3 regions of the Nocardiopsis sp. NPDC049922 genome follow, and region 2 is predicted to be linked to each of the others. Evidence: riboswitches for the same ligand, from Rfam matches in the RefSeq annotation. Region 2 holds a riboswitch; each other region holds the start of a gene.
What was found. Region 2 has a riboswitch for cobalamin ahead of AB0I72_RS21925 (ribonucleoside-diphosphate reductase subunit alpha). Riboswitches for the same ligand answer to the same signal wherever they lie in the genome.
Positions count from the first base shown of each region.

Region 1: another riboswitch for cobalamin. It lies ahead of metE (5-methyltetrahydropteroyltriglutamate--homocysteine S-methyltransferase); the one in region 2 lies ahead of AB0I72_RS21925 (ribonucleoside-diphosphate reductase subunit alpha).
Region 3: another riboswitch for cobalamin. It lies ahead of AB0I72_RS08920 (CoA-acylating methylmalonate-semialdehyde dehydrogenase); the one in region 2 lies ahead of AB0I72_RS21925 (ribonucleoside-diphosphate reductase subunit alpha).

Region 1 covers NZ_JBFAME010000002.1:245,798-250,192, reverse strand. The annotation lists gene AB0I72_RS05360 (polysaccharide deacetylase family protein) at 1-115, opposite strand, end outside; gene AB0I72_RS05355 (polysaccharide deacetylase family protein) at 289-1,875, opposite strand; cobalamin riboswitch at 2,098-2,310, shown strand; gene metE (5-methyltetrahydropteroyltriglutamate--homocysteine S-methyltransferase) at 2,455-4,395, shown strand, end outside.
Region 2 covers NZ_JBFAME010000013.1:55,324-59,718, reverse strand. The annotation lists gene AB0I72_RS21930 (ribonucleotide-diphosphate reductase subunit beta) at 1-192, opposite strand, end outside; gene AB0I72_RS21925 (ribonucleoside-diphosphate reductase subunit alpha) at 326-2,887, opposite strand; cobalamin riboswitch at 3,041-3,234, opposite strand; gene AB0I72_RS21920 (hypothetical protein) at 3,519-4,091, opposite strand; gene AB0I72_RS21915 (NYN domain-containing protein) at 4,119-4,395, opposite strand, start outside.
Region 3 covers NZ_JBFAME010000004.1:3,823-8,217, forward strand. The annotation lists gene AB0I72_RS08910 (sialidase family protein) at 1-1,061, opposite strand, end outside; gene AB0I72_RS08915 (TetR family transcriptional regulator) at 1,474-2,043, shown strand; cobalamin riboswitch at 2,174-2,308, shown strand; gene AB0I72_RS08920 (CoA-acylating methylmalonate-semialdehyde dehydrogenase) at 2,516-4,060, shown strand; gene AB0I72_RS08925 (acyl-CoA dehydrogenase family protein) at 4,075-4,395, shown strand, end outside.

The sequences.
Region 1 (4,395 bases), on a different contig from region 2:
CGACCGCGATCCGGTCGGCGGCGCTCGCGTCACTCTCGGGGGTCGCGCACGCCGTGGCGGTCAGCGACACCGCGGCGATGACGGCGCCGGGCCAGCGGAGGCCGACCCGTCCCACGTCAGGGCCGTGGACGTTCGGAATCTGACGTGCTCGGGTCGACTGCTCCACCGGACGTGCTCACCCCTGCCGGACGGTTGGCGGTTGATGGCAGCAACATAGGTGACCTGGGCCACCCGGCTGGGGCGGTGTCCACATGTGGTCACCCCCCTGGCGCGGGCGGCGCGGTCGTGTCAGTCTTCGCCGTGCTCCTCGTCGGCCCCGTCCGCGTGCTCGTGGCCCTCGTGGTCGGCCCCGGCGTCCTCCTCCGGGTGGCCGTCGTGGTAGGCGGAGCCCGGTGTGGTCGTGCCCAGCAGCTGGGAGACGGTGACCATGGTGTATCCGCGGGCGTCCAGCTCACGGATGATCTGGTGGGAGGCCTCGACGGTGGTGTCGTGGATGTCGTGCATGAGGATGATGGCGCCGTCGGACGCGCCGCCCAGGGCACGGCGGGTGACCACCGAGGAGTTCCGGTCCTTCCAGTCGTTGGTGTCCACGCTCCACAGGATCTGGGCGAGCCCCATCTCCTCGGTCAGGGAGGCGACCCCGTCGTCGGTTGCGCCGTAGGGCGGGCGCATCAGGTCCATGGTGTAGCCGGTCTCGCGGTACACCTGGGCCTGGACGGTCTCCAGTTCATCGCGGGCAGCGCCCTGGCCCAGGGCGGACAGGTCCGGGTGGCTCAGCGTGTGGTTGGCGATCTCGTGGCCCTCCGCGTAGGCGCGACGCACGATCCGGGGCTGCTCCATGACCGGGACGCCGGTCACGAAGAAGGTGGCGCGGGCGTCGTACTCGGCGAGGGTGTCCAGCAACTCGGGGGTGCGTCCACCGGGGCCGTCGTCGTAGGTCAGCGCCACGCACCGGGTCTCCGGGTCGGAGCAGTCCACCTCGTCGTCGACGGGCGAGATCACGCCCGGCCGCTCCTCGGTGACACCGTCCTTGTCCGCCTCGGGACGCTCGGCCACGGCGAACGCCTCCACGCCGACGGTCGCGGCGTCACGGGCGCGCACGCCCAGTTCCGACAGCAGCGGTTCGGCCTCGTCGCGTTCGACGACCACGTGCACCGGCCCGGCGTCGGGCGCCGCGACCTGCCCGGCGTCGAACTCCACGACCAGGTCGCCGTCGGGGTTGAAGCCCACCGAGTCGAACAGCGCCGCCACCGGGAGGACGACCGACGCGTCCACGTCGTCGGGCGCCCGGTCCCGGACGAGCCCGGCGAGCTCGGCCAGTTCGTCCTGCCCCGCGATCAGTTCGTTGGAGCCGTGCGCCAGTCCGGTGTCGGTCTCGTACCAGTAGGTGGTGTGGCACTCGCGCGAGCCCTCGGAGTCGGTCTCGGTGCTGGTCATGCGCACGCCGACCGTGGTGCCCTCGGCCGCCGTCAGGTCCCATGCGGCGGTGTAGGACTCCGCCCCGGGGTTGGCCGCCTCGAAGGCCGCGACGTCGGTGTCGAGGGCGCGCGAGAGGAAGTCGGCCAGCGGTTCGGCGTTGGGCAGGACCGGGTAGGTCACGGTCGCGGCGATGTCGCCGTCGTAGGACAGCTCGGCCTCCTCCACGTCGACCACGTCCGCCGGGTCGACCACGGTCAGCCGGTCGGGCTCGCCCGTGGCCGGGGGCGGGGCGCTCTCCTCCGCCGATCCGTGCGCGGCGTCGTTGGAGGCGAGCTGGCCGGGCCCCCACACGGACCGGGCCGCGAAGAACAGCAGTCCCGACAACACCACCAATGCGACGAGGGCCGTGACGAGGGGGCGAAGGACGGCCTTGGCCCGCGGGGATTCTTTGTTCACCTGGGGTACTCCACGTTCATCGTCAGACGAACGTTCGCGGGGGCGGCGGGGGAGGGCCGTCCGCGCGTAACGCTTGTGTCGGGTGTGATGCGCGCCAGACGGCAGGGGTTCACGGCGGGATGGTGCGCGAAGAATGGGGTGTCCACACCAGGTGCAGGGGTGTGAGGGGGTCTCCCTATACTTGCACTCGTGGAAGGTACGCGCTCCACTTCCGAGCCGGGTGTCACCGGTGGGGAGTGTGGTGCGCGTCGCAAGAGGGAACCCGGTGGGAATCCGGGACTGCCCCGCAGCGGTATGTGGGAACGACAGTCGCCAAAAGCACTGGTAATCCGGTCGGTTTGGTCGGAAACTGGGAAGCGGTGACCAGTAGGTCGTCGGTGCGCGCACCGGCGGTGCCCACGAGTCCGAAGACCTGCCTCCACCCGGCGGCGCACCCGTGCCGCCGGTGGTCCCGTGCCCCGAGGGAGGGCCGAGGTCGGTGGCGAACAGGTGCGTGTCCGCGGAACGCCCCTCGGCGTGGCCTGCCCTCGGAGTCCCCTCGCGGTCGGAACCCGGCTTTCGACGAGGGAGAGAAGCTTCATGACCACGCCACCGGCCGCGAAGGCGGCCGTGCGCTCCACGGTGCACGGTTACCCGAGGATCGGCCCGCGCCGCGAACTCAAGCGCGCCAGCGAGTCCTACTGGAAGGGCCGCACCAGCGCCCAGGACCTGGACGCGGTCGCCGCCGACCTGCGCAGGGGCGTCTACGCCCAGCTGCGCGAGGCGGGCGTCGACGACCTGCCGTCCAACACGTTCTCGTACTACGACCACGTGCTCGACACGGCGGTCCTCTTCGACCTGGTGCCGTCCCGCTTCGCCTCCCCGGCGACCGCGGAGGACCGGGACGAGCAGCTGCGCCGCTACTTCGCCCTCGCCCGGGGCGTGCAGGGCGCGCCGCCCCTGGAGATGACCAAGTGGTTCGACACCAACTACCACTACCTGGTCCCCGAGCTCTCGCCGAGCACCCGTCCCCGCCTGGTCGGCGACAAGCCGGTCGCCGAGTTCCGTGAGGCGGCCGAGGCGGGCTACCACACCCGTCCGGTCCTGGTCGGCCCGCTGACCTTCCTCCTCCTGGCCAAGGCCGCGGACGACGCGCCCGAGGGCTGGGCGCCGATCGAGCTGCTCGACCAGCTCCTGGACGCCTACGCCCGCCTGCTGGCCGACCTCAGGGCGGCCGGGGCCACCGAGGTGCAGCTGGACGAGCCGATCCTGGCCACCGACGAGGGCCGCGCCGCCGTCGACCACCTGGAGCGCGTCTACCAGCGCCTGGGCGGGCTCACCGACCGTCCCTCCCTGCTGGTCTCGACCTACTTCGGTTCCATCGGCGCCGCCGCGCTGCGCGTGCTCAAGGACTCGCCGGTCGAGGCGGTCGGCCTGGACCTGGTGACCGACGCCGAGGGCGTCGACGACCTGGTCAAGGTCTCCGGACTGGGCGGCACCCGCCTGGTCGCCGGTGTCGTCGAGGGCCGCAACGTCTGGCGGACCGACGTCCCCGCGGCGGTGGCCACGCTCGGCACCCTCCTCGCCCTCACCGACGAGCTGACCGTGAGCACCTCCTGCTCGCTGCTGCACGTGCCGATCGACCTGGACGCCGAGACCTCCCTCGCCCCCGAGCTGCGCGCGGCCCTGGCCTTCGCCAAGCAGAAGGCCGAGGAGGTCGCCCTGCTGGGCCGCGTCCTGTCCGAGGGCGCCGAGGCCGAGCACACGGGCCGGGAGTCCGACGGAGCCGACCCCGCGTTCACCGACGCTCGGGTGCGCGCCCGCCTCGACGCGCTGGGGCCGGAGGCCTCCGAGCGTCCGCAGGACCGCGACGTCCCCACGGACACGCCGCTGACCACGACCACGATCGGGTCCTTCCCGCAGACCGCCGAGCTGCGGCGGGCGCGCGCCGCCCACCGCAGGGGCGAGCTGGGCGAGGAGGAGTACCGCCGGATCCTCCGCGAGGAGGTCGACCGGGTGATCGCGCTCCAGGAGGAGATCGGCCTGGACGTGCTCGTCCACGGCGAGCCCGAGCGCAACGACATGGTGCAGTACTTCGCCGAGCAGCTGCGGGGCTACGCCACCACCGAGAACGGGTGGGTGCAGTCCTACGGTTCGCGCTGCGTGCGCCCCCCGATCCTGTACGGGGACGTCTCACGCCCCGAGCCGATGACGGTCGAGTGGATCACCTACGCCCAGTCGCGCACCCAGAAGCCGGTCAAGGGCATGCTGACCGGTCCGGTGACGATGCTCGCCTGGTCGTTCGTCCGTACCGACCAGCCGCTGGGCGACACCGCCCGCCAGGTCGCGCTCGCCCTGCGGGACGAGATCGCCGACCTGGAGCGCGCCGGGATCCGCCACATCCAGGTGGACGAGGCGGCGCTGCGGGAGCTGCTGCCGCTGCGCGAGGAGCAGCGGGCGGCCTACCTGGACTGGGCCGTGGGCTCGTTCCGCCTGGCCACCTCCGGCGTCGCGTCGAGCACGGTCATCCACACGCACATG
Region 2 (4,395 bases):
GGGCATCCAGTGGTTGTTGCAGCCCGCCAGATACTTGTCCCACGCCCACGTGTACTTGAGCGGGAGCAGCTGGTTGACGTCGGCGCGGGCGTTGATCATCGCCTTGTCGTCGACGTTGACGCGCGCGGCGTCACGCTCGATCTCCCCGAGGCCGCTGGCGGCGCTGGCGCTGTGGTCGGGTGCTGTGGTCATGCTGCGGTCGCTTTCCGTTCTCCGGCCGGGCCGGACGTTGGTGATGCGTGATGTCTGGGGCGGGGGCCCGGCGCGGGGCCGCCCGCGGCGTGCGCGGACGGCCCCGCGGCGCGGAGCTCCCGGACGGGCGGGCCTACTGGCAGGCCTCGCACTCGGGGTCCTCGATGGAGCACGCCTGGCCCTCCACGATCTCGAACTCGTCCTCACCGGCGCCGGTGGGCACGGGGTTCGGAGCGGGGCTCGGGCTCGGGCTGGCCACCGGGGCCGGGCTGGCCACCGGGCTCGGGGCCGGAGCCGGGGCCGAGCCGGAGGACACGGCGTTGAGGCGGCCGTCCGTACCCTTCAGGGTGCTCTTCTCCACGTGGGTGGCGCTCTGCGAACGCAGGTAGTACGTGGTCTTCAGACCGGAACGCCACGCGCGGCGGTACAGCGTGTCGAGCTTGCGACCGCTCGGAGCGGCCATGTACAGGTTCAGAGACTGCGCCTGGTCGATCCACTTCTGACGGCGCGAGCCGGCGTCGACGAGCCAGTTCGGGTCGAGCTCGAAGGCCGTCGCGTACAGCGCCTTCAGGTCGTCCGGAACCCGGTCGATGGCGCCCAGGCTACCGTCGTGCAGCTTCAGGGCGGAGACCATGTCGTCGTCCCACAGACCGCGCTCCTTGAGGTCGCGCACCAGGTACGGGTTGACGACGGTGAAGTCGCCGGACATGTTCGACTTGACGAACAGGTTCCGGTAGACCGGCTCGATCGACTGGCTCACGCCGGTGATGTTGGCGATGGTCGCGGTCGGGGCGATGGCCATCACGTTGGAGTTGCGCATGCCGGTGGTGCGCACGCGCTCACGCAGCGAGTCCCAGTCCAGGGTCTCGCCCCGGTCCACGTCGAGGTCGCCTCCGCGCGCCTCGGCGAGCAGCCGCAGCGAGTCGATCGGCAGGACGCCCTTGCTCCACAGCGAGCCGTCGAAGGTCTCGTAGGAACCGCGCTCGGCCGCCAGCTCCATGGACGCCTCGATGGCGTAGTAGCTGATCAGCTCCATGCTCTCGTCGGCGAAGTCGACCGCGCCCTCGGAGGCGAACGGCGTGCGCAGCTTGAACAGCGCGTCCTGGAAGCCCATGAGGCCCAGACCCACGGGGCGGTGGCGCATGTTCGCACGGCGCGCCTCGGGGATCGTGTAGAAGTTCACGTCGATGACGTTGTCGAGCATCCGCACGGCGGTGCGCACGGTGCGGCGCAGGCGCTCGGCGTCCAGACCGTTGGGGCCGGTGTGCTGGGCCAGGTTGACCGAGCCCAGGTTGCAGACGGCGACCTCGTCGGCGCTGGTGTTCAGCGTGATCTCGGTGCACAGGTTGGAGGAGTGCACGACGCCCGAGTGCTGCTGCGGCGAGCGCAGGTTGCACGGGTCCTTGAACGTGATCCACGGGTGGCCGGTCTCGAACAGCATGGTGAGCATGCGGCGCCACAGGTCCACGGCCTGGACCTGCTTGAAGACCTTGACCCGGCCCGCCGCGGCCTCGGCCTCGTAGTGGGCGTAGGCCTCGGCGAACTCGGCCCCGTACGTGTCGTGCAGGTCGGGGACCTCGTCCGGCGAGAAGAGCGTCCAGGTGCCGCCCTGCTCCACACGCTGCATGAACAGGTCCGGAACCCAGTTCGCGGTGTTCATGTCGTGGGTGCGGCGGCGCTCGTCACCGGTGTTCTTGCGAAGGTCGAGGAACTCCTCGATGTCGATGTGCCAGGTCTCCAGGTACGCGCAGACCGCGCCCTTGCGCTTGCCGCCCTGGTTGACCGCGACCGCGGTGTCGTTGGCGATCTTCAGGAACGGGACGACGCCCTGGCTCTTGCCGTTGGTGCCGCGGATGTGCGAGCCCAGGCCGCGCACCGGCGTCCAGTCGTTGCCCAGGCCGCCCGAGTACTTCGACAGCATCGCGTTGTTGCTGATGCCGTGGAAGATCGACTGGAGGTCGTCGCCGACGGTGGTCAGGAAGCAGGAGGACAGCTGCGCGCGCACCGTGCCCGAGTTGAACAGGGTGGGGGTGGAGGCCATGAAGTCGAACGAGGACAGCAGCTCGTAGAACTCGATGGCGCGGGCGTCCCGGTCGTCCTCGTTGAGGGCCAGACCCATGGCCACGCGCATGAAGAACGCCTGCGGCAGCTCGTAGCGGACCTCGTCGCTGTGCAGGAAGTAGCGGTCGTAGAGGGTCTGGATGCCGAGGAAGGTGAAGTTCTCGTCCCGCTCGGGGCGCAGGGCCGCGCCCAGGCGCTCCAGGTCGAACGTGGCCAGCGCCGGGTCGAGCTGGCCGAGGTCGATGCCGCGGCCGACGTAGGCGGCCAGGTAGGCCGGGTAGCGGTCGGCCATCTCGGACTGGCTGGCGGCCTGGGGGGAGCCGGCGATGAAGGTGAGGGCCTCGCGGCGGAGTGTGTCCAGCAGCAGGCGGGCGGCCACGTAGGAGTAGTCGGGGTCGACCTCCACGAAGCTGCGGGCGGCCATGACCAGGGCCAACTCCACCTCGGCGTCCGAGATCCCGGGGTAGAAGCCGCGGCGCGCCTCGGTGAGGACCTTGTCCGCCGAAACACCGGTGAGCCGCGCGCAGGCCTCGGTTACGACGTGCTCGATCCGGTCGACGGCGGCGGGGGGCGCGGCGTCGTGGGTCGGCTCGGGCCGAACGGATGCGGGCACGGCCTCGACGTCAAGGGTCATACAGCGGCTCCAACCTCGGTAGAAGAGTCCCGGCGGGGAGGGACACGAGAAACACGGCCACGGCACACCGGTGGGCCGACACGCTCAGTGCGCGTGGTCATCGTGACCGGTGGGTCGCGGTGGCCCGCTCTCGAAGCCCCGTCGTCGGCGCACGCTCCGGTGCGCGCCGGTGGCAGGTCCCCGGGCTCGTGGTCGGTCTCCTGAGCGTCGCTCCCCGGGGGTCTCTCGGGGGATCCCAGTACGTGTGCGGAGTCCGATCCCACTCGCCGCTGCGGGCAGTCCCGGATGCGCACCGGGTTCCCTCTCGCCTCACCCCGTCGGGGTGAACCACCAGCGGGACTAGATACTACATCTTGGGGATGGGACGTTGGAACACCGCAAGATGATGGCGTGTCATGGATTTTTCCCAGGAGTCGACCGCGACGGAGGGCACGTCGGCGGCGTGGTATGGGGCGCGCGAACATGCCCGCTTCATGGGGGTTTGGACCATCGATTCGAAGGTGTGCGCGACCGCGACCCGACACAGCCTAGGGGCCCGCGAGCGGTGTGACGCACCAGGCGCGTCAGAAAGCTCACGACACGCGCCGCAGGGCCGCCCGCGCTCGGCGCGGCGTGCCGAACGGCGGCGGGGTCAGTCGGTGTCCAGCAGGCCGTCCAGGTCGTCCTCACCCAGCCCCAGGTCGGTGCGGACACGGAACCGCATCCGTAGGAGTTCGTCGAGCAGATCGCGCACGTACGGCGAGGCCGCGGCGTCCATGTGGGCGCGGATCCCGACGGTCGCCCAACGCTCGGCGCCCGCCAGGTCGTCGTGCGCGTACAGCACCTCGGCGATGTGCACGTAGGTGGGCAGGCCGAGCACCGGCTCGCCTTCCAGTCGTTTGAGCTGCGCGTAGGCCCGATCGGTCTCGTCCAGTTGCAGCAGGGCGCCCGCGCTCAGGGCACGCGCGTCGATCACCGTCGGACCGCCGTCGTCGATCGCCCGCTGGTAGGCCGCGCACGCGTGCTCGTACTCCTGGGCGATCTCCCACTGCTCACCCGCGCGCACGAACAGCTCCGCGCGGGTGATCTCGCTCCCGGCGTCGACCCGGTTGGCCAGGTCCTGCAACTGGGCGGCGACGGGGCCGTGCTCACCCGACCGGACGGCGTGGAACTCCATACGGTCGAGATCGGCCGTCGTCACGTGGGTCAACCGCATCGCCCCCATCCCCTAACTCGCGCTCCCGCGCGCCAGTCAGGGTCTGGCGCGCTCCAGCGCCTGCCAGAACCCCTGGCGCAGTCCGTCCCGGACCTCGTCCCTCAACAGGTGGTCGATCGGCAGCGAAGAGCCCTGGAGCAGACGCGCCTCCAGGTCGGAGGGCATCCGAGGTCTCCGGGCGAGGACCGCCTCGACCCACAGGGCGGGCGCCTCGCGCGCGATCGACTCCGCGAAGTCGTTCCCTTCTTTGTGTGCGACATGCACCGCATCGTCAACGGTATGCGCGGCGGCGCGTGTCTGCTGGGGATATCCA
Region 3 (4,395 bases), on a different contig from region 2:
TGCGCGGCCACCTGGTGCCAGCGCTCCCCGTCGTCCGTGGCGGCGTAGACGTCGCCCGTGCGCGTCCCGAAGTAGAACCCGGGGACGTCCGCCCCGTCCGTGCACGCCCCGTCGCGCAGCACGATGCCGAAGTAGGGTCCCTGGGGCAGCCCCTCCGTCATCGCCCGCCAGCTGTCCCCGCCGTCGTCCGTCCGGTACACGCCCAGCCTGTTCCCGGGCGGCAGGTGCACCTCCTGGCTGAGCACGGGGAAGTTCAGCGCGGTCTCCGGCCGCCGCGGATGGGCGACCACCGCGAACCCGAAGTTGGAGGGCAGCCCCTTCTCGATCGCGGTCCAGCCCTCGCCCGCCGGATCGCCGCTGCGGTAGACCCCGTGGTGGTTCTGGAGGTACATGACGCCGTCCGGGGCCGCCGCGACCTTGTGGACGCACTGCCCGAACTCGGGTTCCTCGTCGGGCAGGAAGACGGCCGAGACGCCCCGGTTGGCGGGCGCCCAGCTGGCTCCGGCGTCCCGCGTCTGGTACACGCCGCCCGTGGACATGGCCACGGTCATGCCGTCCGGTGACCGGTCGCCCGAGGCCAACAGGCCGGGGAGGACCGTGTGGATCGCGCCGCCGCCCGCGCCGGGGAACCACTCCGCGCGGTGCGGGTGGTCCCACAGGGCGCGCACCAGCCGGAAGCTCAGCCCGCCGTCCGTCGATCGGAACAGCGCGTGCGGTTCGACGCCCGCGTACACCACCCCCGGCTCCTCACCGAAGGCGATCTGCCAGACGCGGGTCAACGAGCCGTCGGTGTCCTCCGGGAAGACGATCGGCGCCGCGTCGGGCTCACGCCAGGTCGAGCCGTCGTCGCTGTACCAGACGCTGGGGCCGTAGTGCGAGCTCTCGGCTCCCGCCAGGATCCGACCGGTGTGCGGGTCGATCCCCACCGCGTACACCGAGTCCATGCTCGCGTAGTCCGCCGCGTCCAGCCGGTGCGGACCGGCCACCTCCCACGCGCGCCGATCCTCGCTTCGCGCCGTGAAGAGCCCCTTGCGCGTGCCGATGACCAGGAGATACGTCATAACCAACTCCAGGGGTGTGATTCAGGTCTCCTACTGTGTCACACGGGTCCGACATTGGGCGGCGGGCAACACGCGGCACTACAGTTAAGAAGCCTGACTATTCACTTGCGGCAGAATTCTGGTCCCGCCGGAAAAGTCGGCGGCATAACCTCCGTGAGAGGGGAACCACATTCCATGCCGGTCAGCTTCGTCCGCACCAAGAGGTTGTCGATCGGCACCGGTTCTGCCATAAAATTCCAGGCCAACCGGAACATGTGCGTAGGGCTCCTGGCCGTGCCCGACGTCCGTGTCCACAACCGCTTCGGCCAGACGACTTCCCGCTACCCGCGTGCTCACTGAGCGTTTCGGGACCACAGTCCTAATGGTCCCGCGTCTCACGGAGAACCGGCTTTCCACTCGATAGGGTCGACTCATGCACCACCCCCCGGACACGCTCCACGCTCGTAAACGGCGTAAGGCCCGTGCGTTGATCGTGTCGGCCGCCTTCCAGCTCTTCGCCGAGCACGGATTCGACAACGTCACGGTCGCGGCGATCGCCGAACATGCTGAAGTGGGACGAACCACCTTCTTTCGGTACTTCGGTGACAAACAACAGGTGCTGTTCGCCGATGACGCGGCCGAGGCCGACCGCATGTGCGCCTACGTCCGCGAGAAGGCGCCCGTGGGGGACGACCTGCGCGCCGCCGTCCAGCTCCTCCGCGAGGCGGGCCCGCACACCACCCAGCCCCCCGAACGCGCGCGCGTGCTGTCCCGCCTCCTGCGCGAGAGCGACGACCTCCGGTCGCGCCACCTCCTGATGCAGCAGTGTCGGGCCGACAAACTGGCCAACGCCCTGGTGGAGACCGGCACCTCGGAGACCGTGGCGGTCCTCGCCGCCCAGCTCGCGATGGCCTGCGAGCTCACCGCGGCGCGGCTGTCGGGCGCCCCCGAGGGACTGCCCGCCCACCTGGACGAGGCCCACAAACTCCTCGCCGACCGCTAGCGCTCGGAGCGGCCGACGCAGGGAGGTTCGTGTCCCCGGCCTCCCTGGCCGCCGCCCCAGTCGCCGCCGGGGTGGCCCCCGTCTCACTTTTCGTGTGATTCAGCTCACGCTCACCCGGTTCTGGATTTACTTGGACGTCCAACTATATGGTGGGCGTCACAGAGCCGCGGCGCGGGCAAGCCGGTGCGGATCCAGCGCGGTCCCGCCACGGTGACCGGGGAGCGCCCCGGAAGCCAGGACGCCGGCCGCGGTTCGATGTCCGTGTGATCCACGAGGATGGAGCGAGCACGCATGGCACCGGCACGCGCGGTCCGCCCCAGGCACGCGCCGCCGTCTGGGTGAGCCGTCTGGGACCGCGCACCGTGAACCCGGCCTCCCGACACCCCGGGACACCGGCCGGCCGCACACCACCGCGGCCCTGTTCCCCCATGCTCCGCGCATCGCTCCGCCTCCAGACGAGAGCTGGTTTGCCATGGTGACCGACCACAGCGCGCCCCGCGACCCCGACCCGGCCGACGAGCCCCGCGAGTTGACGCACTTCATCCACGGAAAGCACGTTCCCGGCCGATCCGACTCCTTCGGCGACGTCTACGACCCCAGCACCGGCGCCGTCCAGGCCCGCGTGCCGCTCGCGGGCCGCGCGGAGACCGAGGCCGCCATCGCCGACGCCGAGCGCGCCCAGCCCGAGTGGGCCGCCTGGAACCCGCAGCGCCGGGCCCGCGTCCTCCTCCGCTTCCTCCAACTCGTCGACGACGAGCGCGAGAGCCTCGCCCGCCTGCTCTCCTCCGAGCACGGCAAGACCGTTCCCGACGCCCACGGCGACATCCAGCGCGGCCTGGAGGTGGTCGAGTTCGCCGCCGGGATCCCGCACCTGCTCAAGGGCGAGTTCACCGACAACGCCGGCACCGGCATCGACGTCCACTCCCTCCGCCAGCCCCTGGGCGTCGTCGCGGGCATCACGCCCTTCAACTTCCCGGCGATGATCCCGCTCTGGAAGGCCGCGCCCTCCCTCGCCTGTGGAAACGCCTTCATCCTCAAGCCGTCCGAGCGCGACCCCTCCGTCCCCCTGCGCCTGGCCGAACTCTTCCTGGAGGCGGGGCTGCCCCCGGGCGTGCTCAACGTCGTCAACGGCGGCAAGGAGAGCGTCGACACGCTCCTCACCGACCCCCGCGTGGCAGCCGTCGGGTTCGTCGGCTCCACGCCCATCGCCGAGTACGTCTACACGACCGCCACCGCGCACGGTAAGCGCGCCCAGTGCTTCGGCGGGGCGAAGAACCACATGATCGTCATGCCGGACGCCGACCTCGACCAGGTCGTCGACGCCCTGATCGGCGCGGGCTACGGCTCCGCGGGCGAGCGCTGCATGGCCGTCTCCGTCGCGGTCCCGGTCGGTGAGGAGACCGCCGACGCCCTGGTCGCCCGCCTGAAGGAGCGCATCACCGGCCTCCGCGTCGGCGCGTCCCACGACCCCGACGCCGACTTCGGGCCGCTCGTCACCCGCGAGGCCCTGGAGCGCGTGGAGGGCTACGTCGACCTCGGCGTCACCGAGGGCGCCGACCTGGTCGTCGACGGCCGCGGCCACACCGTCCCGGGCCACGAGAACGGGTTCTTCACCGGCCCCAGCCTCTTCGACCGCGTCACGCCCGACATGCGGATCTACCGCGAGGAGATCTTCGGCCCGGTGCTCTCCGTCGTGCGCGCGGACACCTACGAGGACGCCCTCCGCCTGCCCAGCGAGCACGAGTACGGCAACGGCGTCGCGATCTTCACCCGTGACGGCGACACCGCCCGCGACTTCTCCCAGCGCGTGAACACCGGCATGGTCGGCGTCAACGTGCCCATCCCGGTGCCCGTCGCCTACCACACCTTCGGCGGCTGGAAGCGGTCGGGCTTCGGCGACCTCAACCAGCACGGGCCCGACTCGATCCGCTTCCACACCCGCACCAAGACCGTCACCTCCCGCTGGCCGTCCGGGGCCAAGGAGGGCGCGAGCTTCACGATCCCGGTCATGAAGTGAGCGGAGCCGCCACCATGACAGCACTCACCTCCGACCAGCTCATCCTGGCCGAGACCGCCCGCGACTTCGCCCGCGAACACCTCGCGCCGCACGCCGTAGAGTGGGACCAGACCAAGCACTTCCCGGTCGACGTCCTGCGCAAGGCGGCCGACCTCGGCCTGGGCGGCGTCTACGTCGCCGAGGACTCCGGCGGCTCCGGGCTGACCCGTCTGGACGGCGTCGTCGTCTTCGAGGCGCTCGCCACCGGCTGCCCGTCCATCGCCGGGTACCTGTCCATCCACAACATGGTCGCGTGGATGATCGACCGCTACGGCGACGACGACCAGCGCGCCCGC